DNA from 2 places in the Ramlibacter henchirensis genome. Region 1 is predicted to be linked to the other one. Evidence: predicted binding sites of a transcription regulator. Region 1 holds the regulator's gene; the other holds the start of a gene.
What was found. The regulator HrcA, encoded in region 1, represses chaperone genes, less so after heat shock. The targets are predictions, from matches to a motif close to TTAGCACTCNNNNNNNNNGAGTGCTAA.

Region 1 (3,399 bases):
CGGCGCTGATGTCGGTACGCGCGGCGCCTTCTCGCACCACACCCGCATCGGCGCGTGCGCCCAGCGCGAGCTGCAACGCGTCGACCAGGATGGATTTTCCCGCTCCGGTCTCGCCCGTCAACACGGAAAAACCGTCTCCGAGCTCCAGTTCGAGCTCCCGCACGATGACGAAATCGCGCAATGCGATCCGCTTCAAGCTCACGAACCCCCCTCGTTCCAGTGCATCTTCCTGCGCAAGGTGTCGTAGTAGCTCCAGCCGCGCGGGTGCAGGAAGCGCACCTGGTGCTGCGACCGTTTCACCAGGATGCGATCGCCGTGCAGCAGCGAGGCGAGCGACTGCATGTCGAAATTGGCGCTGGCGTCCCGGCCGGCCACCAGTTCGATGGCGATCTCCACCGAGTCGGGGATCACGATCGGGCGGTTCGACAACGTATGAGGTGCGATCGGCACCAGCGCCCACGCCGGGTTGCCCGGATGCAGCAGAGGACCGCCGGCGGAAAGCGCGTAAGCGGTGGATCCTGTGGGCGTGGCCACGATCAGCCCGTCCGCGCGCTGGTTGGCGACGAAGTGCCCGTCGACCTCGACCCGCAGTTCCACCATGCCGGAGGTGGCGCCTCGATTGACCACCACGTCGTTCATGGCCTGCGCCTTGAACACGCACTGGCCATCGCGCATCACCTGCGCGAGGATCAGGCTGCGGCGGTCTTCCTCGTGGTCGCCGCGCAGCATGGGGCCGAGGACGTCCCGGTAGCTCTCCAGGCGGATGTCGGTGATGAAGCCCAGCCGCCCCTGGTTGATGCCGATGAGCGGCACGCCGAAGCGGGCCAGCTGGCGGCCGATGCCCAGCATGGTGCCGTCGCCGCCCACCACCAGGCCCAGGTCGCACTGATCGCCGATGGAAGGAACGTCCAGCACCTTGTAGCCGATGATGCCCGTGGCGCTGGCCGTGTCATGCTCGATCGCGACGTCGCAGCCCTCGGAGACCAGGAATTGGGCGATGTCTTCCAGGGCCGCGCGGCTGCTGGCGGCCGCCGCGCCGGCGGCGTGGTACTTGCCAATCAGCGCAACCTGGCGGAACCGAGTGCTCATCGAGGGAATTACATCATTAAAATTCCTGAGAGACCTCCGCACCATGCTCGATGACCGTGCCAAGTTGTTGTTGAAAGCGCTGGTCGAGCGCTACATCGCCGAAGGGCAGCCCGTGGGCTCCCGGACGCTGTCGCGCGCCTCGGGCCTGGAGCTGTCGCCGGCCACCATCCGCAACGTGATGTCGGACCTGGAGGACCTGGGGCTGATCGCCAGCCCCCACACCTCGGCCGGCCGCATACCCACGGCGCGCGGCTACCGGCTTTTCGTCGACACCATGCTCACGGTGCAGCGGGAGCAGTTCAACGCGCCCAGCCTGCCGCCCGACCAGCCGCAGCGCGTCATCGCCAACGCCGCCCAGCTGCTCTCCAACCTGTCCCACTTCGTCGGCGTGGTGATGGCGCCGCGGCGCACTTCGGTGTTCCGCCACATCGAATTCCTGCGGCTGTCCGAGCGCAGGTACCTGGTCATCATCGTCTCGCCCGACGGCGACGTGCAGAACCGCGTGGTGTTCACCGGCACCGACTACACCCAGCAGCAGCTGGTGGAGGCCGCGAACTTCCTGAACACCCACTACGCGGGGATGGCCATCGAGCAGGTGCGCGAGCGCCTGAAGGGCGAAGTCGAGCAGCTGCGCGGCGAGATCGTCCAGCTGATGCAGACGGCGGTGGACGCCAGCTCGGAGGCGATGGCCCAGGCGCAGGGCGAGGTGGTCATCTCCGGCGAGCGCAATTTGCTGGAGGTGTCGGACTTCTCCAGCGACATGTCGCACCTGCGCAAGGCCTTCGAGCTGTTCGAACAGAAGACCCAGCTGATGCGCCTGCTCGACATCTCCAGCCAGGCCGCGGGCGTGCGCATCTTCATCGGCGGCGAGAGCCAGGTCGTTCCCTTCGAGGAGCTGTCGGTCGTCAGCTCGCCGTACGAGGTGGACGGGCAGGTCGTCGGCACCCTGGGCGTGATCGGCCCGACCCGCATGCCTTACGACCGCATGATCCAGATCGTCGACATCACGGCCAAGCTGGTGAGCAACGCCCTGAGCCACCACAAGTGACCGCGCCAAGCGCGGCGCGCGCGGTCATCCCCGCGAAGGCGGAGATTCGGTCCCTCCTGATCCCTACAATTCTCCAGCGTGGGGCGTTAGCTCAGTTGGTTAGAGCAGGGGACTCATAATCCCTTGGTCGCTGGTTCAAGTCCAGCACGCCCTACCACCCGCTCCCGGCCTCAGCCGCGCGCCCCGGCATCGCATCACATGCTGCCGCGCCCGTCGCGCTGCTTCTCCGAGATCTTCTTCAGGTGCTCCTCAACCTGTCGCGGATCGTCGCCCACCGCGCCGACGGCTTCGCGCAGCCGTTCATGGGTGGTGTTGAGTTTGCGGGCCCAGCTCTCGCACTTGGCCTTGTCGTTCAGGTCGATGCGATCAGGCTGGTCGGCCGGTCGGTTACTCATGGTGCGTCCTTCCTGGAACGATGGTGCCTGCAGGATAGGAGCGCCGCTTCGCCGGGCGTGAAGGACTGGCTGGGAATTCGCCGCCGGAGGCCGGCTTGCGGCACCTGCTATACTCGCCGGCTTCGCGGCTGTAGCTCAGTTGGATAGAGTACTTGGCTACGAACCAAGGGGTCGTGGGTTCGAATCCTGCCAGCCGCGCCAAATGATGAAGGCCAGTGCATCCGCACTGGCCTTTTTTCTTTGCGCTCCAACTTCACTTGCCGATGAGCTGTCCGTCTCGCTACGCAGCCCGCGGCGTCTCATTCCTGAAGAGCTGAAGGGTAGGAAGCCACCTACCGAATCCAGCGGATGGGCGACTTAACATCACAGCGCCTCCATGCCCTTGAACGCCGAGCTGCGACCCACATCCATGCCATCCGACCGGAACATGCAGGACGACGAAAGCGTCGTGCGCATGCTCGAGCGCGCGGCTTTCGTCGGTGTCTGGCGCCTGGACCTGCGAAGCGGCGAACTCAGCTGGTCGGACCAGCTGGCCGCGATCCACGGTGCGCCGCAAGGCTATGCGCCGCCCGCAGACGATCCGCTCAAGCACTACTCCGACGGTTGCCGTTCCAAGCTGGAAGCGCTGTTTCAGGCGTGCAAAACGGAAGGGGCTCCTTTCGACGAGGAGTCCCAGATCATCCTGCTCGACGGGCGCCGCTCGTGGGTGCGCTCGCTCGGCCAGCCCGTCCGTGACCCGGAAGGCAAGATCGTGGCAGTGCAAGGCGCGGTGCAGGAGATCGCGCCGCGCGGGCTGCGCCCCGGGACGTTGCTTCGCATGGGCGCGGCGCTGGGAAGCGGCGAGGCGTTCGCGACGGTGGACCGCAA
Region 2 (3,399 bases), 170 kb from region 1:
CGGCCAGCTTGGCCACGCGTTCCTGCAGCTTCTCGCGGTCGTAGTCGCTGGTGGCTTCCTCGATCTGGACGCGGATCTGCTTGACGCGCGCCTCGATGTCGGCGGCCGCACCGGCGCCGTCGATGAGGGTGGTGTTTTCCTTGCCCACTTCGATGCGCTTGGCCTGGCCCAGGTCGGCCAGCGTCACCTTCTCGAGCGACATGCCGGTCTCTTCGGAGATGACCTTGCCGCCCGTCAGGATGGCGATGTCTTCCAGCATGGCCTTGCGGCGGTCACCGAAGCCGGGCGCCTTGACGGCCACGACCTTCAGGATGCCGCGGATGGTGTTGACCACCAGGGTGGCCAGCGCTTCGCCTTCGACTTCCTCGGCGACGATCAGCAGCGGGCGCGAGGCCTTGGCCACCTGCTCCAGCGTGGGCAGCAGGTCGCGGATGTTGCTGATCTTCTTGTCGTACAGCAGCACGAACGGGTTCTCGAGGATCGCCGCCTGCTTCTCGGGGTTGTTGATGAAGTAGGGCGACAGGTAGCCGCGGTCGAACTGCATGCCTTCGACGACATCCAGCTCGTTGTCGAGGGACTTGCCGTCCTCGACCGTGATCACGCCTTCCTTGCCGACCTTGTCCATCGCGTCGGCGATGATCTTGCCGATCGACTCGTCGCTGTTGGCGGAGATGGAGCCGACCTGGGCGATCTCCTTGGAGGTCGTGGTGGGCTTGGACGCCTTCTTCAGCTGGTCGGTCAGCTGGATCACGGCCTTGTCGATGCCGCGCTTGAGGTCCATCGGGTTCATGCCCGCGGCCACGTACTTCATGCCTTCGCGGATGATGGCCTGGGCCAGCACGGTGGCGGTGGTGGTGCCGTCACCGGCGTTGTCGCTGGTCTTGGAAGCGACTTCCTTGACCATCTGGGCGCCCATGTTCTGGAGCTTGTCCTTGAGCTCGATCTCCTTGGCCACGGACACGCCGTCCTTGGTCACGGTGGGGGCGCCGAAGGAGCGCTCCAGCACCACGTTGCGGCCCTTGGGGCCCAGGGTGACCTTGACCGCGTTGGCCAGGATGTTCACGCCTTCGACCATGCGGGCGCGGGCGTCGCCGCCGAAAATGACGTCTTTAGCTGCCATGTGTGTTTACCTCAAAGGGAAATGGGTTGCGATGGAACGGGCGCTCAGGCGGCCTTCTTCAGGGCGGCCTGGCCATTGCCTTCGATGACGGCGAAGAGGTCGTCTTCCTTCATCACCAGGAGCTCTTCGCCATCGACCTTGACGGTCTGGCCGCTGTACTTGCCGAACAGCACGCGGTCGCCGACCTTCACGTTCGGGGCGATCAGGTCGCCCTTGTCGTTCTTGCGGCCCGGGCCGACGGCCAGGATCTCGCCCTGGTCCGGCTTCTCGGCGGCGGTGTCCGGGATCACGATGCCCGACGCGGTGCGGGTCTCGTTCTCGAGGCGCTTGACGATCACGCGGTCGTGCAGAGGACGAAGTTTCATTGCATCTCCTTGATGAATGCGGTTTGACACATCAAAAAGCGCCAACAAAGTTAGCGCTCATTAACTTTAGCGGAGCTGAGCAGCTCATCTGTTAGCACTCAGTTCCTGCGAGTGCTAATCATAGGGCATCCGGTGTCGGTTTCAAGCCCCCGACCCTGTCGGACAAACCGCGCACGGCCCGATCGGAGCGTCCTTGCGGGGCGCGAGGCCGCCCCGGTGGGCACTAGACCGGACGCGCAGGCCCGGATCGGCCTAGCCTGCGGCGGAAGTCGGTGATCGCTTCGACCGTCGTGCAAAGAAGGCCATGCTGCTGCGCATACTGCGCGACTTGGGCGCCGCGCGCCATCGTGCCGTCAGGATTCATCAGCTCGCACAGCACGCCGGCCGGGTACAGGCCCGCGAGCGCGGGCAGGTCCACCGCGGCCTCCGTGTGGCCCTGCCGGTCCAGTACGCCGCCCGCCTTGGCCACCAGCGGGAAGACGTGGCCAGGCGAGACGATCTCGCTTCGCTCCAGCGTCGAGCGCAGCGCGCACTGGATGGTCTGCACGCGATCGGCCGCCGATACGCCGGTGCTGACGCCGTGGGCCGCCTCGATGGACTGCGTGAAGGCGGTCGCGAAGCGCGAGCGGTTCACTTCGACCATCGGCCGCAGCTTCAGCGCGCCGGCCTTGTCCGGCAGCATGCACAGGCACACGATACCGCTGCCGTCGCGGATCAGCCGCGCCATCACGGCGGGCGTGACCAGTTCGGCGGCGCAGATCAGGTCGGCCTCGTTCTCGCGGGCTGCGTCGTCCAGCACCAGCACGGGCCGGCCGGCGCGGATCGCGTCCAGAATCGCCGGCAGCGGGGCCAGCTCGATCTCCTGCGTGGAGGCGGTGGGGGAAGGGATATCGATCGTCATGAAACGCTCCTGTCGGTTGAGAACAAAAACGCTTCAAGGCTCAAGACGCCGCCGCGGTCCCTGACGGGACGAACGGCAGCACATCGCAGGCGCAACGCGACCGCGAATCTTCTTTCATCCGGACTCTGACCGTCGGCCCCAGCATCTGACTGGGTCTGCTGACCCCGGCGCCACCGTGAAGCGGCGCCGGGCGCTCGCGGGCTCGCGGCTTGCGCCGCCTACCGCCGGTGGGGACTTCCACCCCGCCCTGAAGACCCGACCAATGTAGCAAGGCGCGGCCTCTATAGTTGGCGCCATGGAGACAAGCAATGCCGGTTGATGGAGGAACCGGCTTCGGGCAGCGCCACCCGTGGATTCGCCGGGCGGTGCTGGCTCGGCGGCGCGCGGAGCGGCTGCCGCCCGCGGTTCGCGGACTGTTGTGGTCGATCGCCGCGGGTTTCCTGTTCGTCGTGCTGAACACGCTCATGCGGGGCCTGTCGCTGAACCTCGCTCCCTTCGAGACGCAGTTCCTGCGCTACCTGGCCGGCATCGGCGTCATGCTGCCCTTCATCGCGCGCGGCGGGCTGGCGGCCTTCCGGCCGAAGAATGTCGCCGGCCAGTTCACCCGCGGCGCAGTGCACACGGCGGGCCTGTGCCTGTGGTTCACGGCGGTGCCGCACATCACGCTGGCCGACACGACCGCCATCGGCTTCACCACGCCGATCTTCATCATGATCGGCGCGGTGCTGGTGTTCCGCGAACCGATGCGCTGGGAGCGCTGGGCGGCGGCGGCCATGGGCTTCGCGGGCGTGCTCATCGTCGTCGGGCCGCAGCTCACCGGCAGCGGCGGCCAGTTCGCGCTGGTGATGCTGGCTTCGTCACCGGTGTTCGCGGCGTCGTTCCTGATCACCAAGGGCCTCACGCGGTACGAGCGGCCGGAGGTGATCGTCGTCTGGCAGGCGATCACCGTGACGCTGCTGAGCTTTCCGCTCGCGCTGCTGGACTGGCGCTGGCCCGACGCGCTGCAGTGGGCG

Region 2: a site for HrcA is predicted at 1,577-1,603, ahead of EZ313_RS07945 (co-chaperone GroES). Genes of this name have one in related genera too.

The regions. Positions count from the first base shown of each region.
Region 1 is NZ_SMLM01000001.1:1,434,292-1,437,690, reverse strand. Features, by position in the region: gene recN (DNA repair protein RecN) at 1-202, opposite strand, end outside; gene EZ313_RS07090 (NAD kinase) at 199-1,089, opposite strand; gene hrcA (heat-inducible transcriptional repressor HrcA) at 1,133-2,137, shown strand; tRNA gene EZ313_RS07080 (tRNA-Ile) at 2,218-2,294, shown strand; gene EZ313_RS07075 (DUF3606 domain-containing protein) at 2,332-2,532, opposite strand; tRNA gene EZ313_RS07070 (tRNA-Arg) at 2,657-2,733, shown strand; gene EZ313_RS07065 (bifunctional diguanylate cyclase/phosphodiesterase) at 2,960-3,399, shown strand, end outside.
Region 2 is NZ_SMLM01000001.1:1,603,378-1,606,776, reverse strand. Features, by position in the region: gene groL (chaperonin GroEL) at 1-1,120, opposite strand, end outside; gene EZ313_RS07945 (co-chaperone GroES) at 1,165-1,485, opposite strand; gene ribB (3,4-dihydroxy-2-butanone-4-phosphate synthase) at 1,709-2,386, opposite strand; FMN riboswitch at 2,489-2,645, opposite strand; gene EZ313_RS07935 (DMT family transporter) at 2,695-3,399, shown strand, end outside.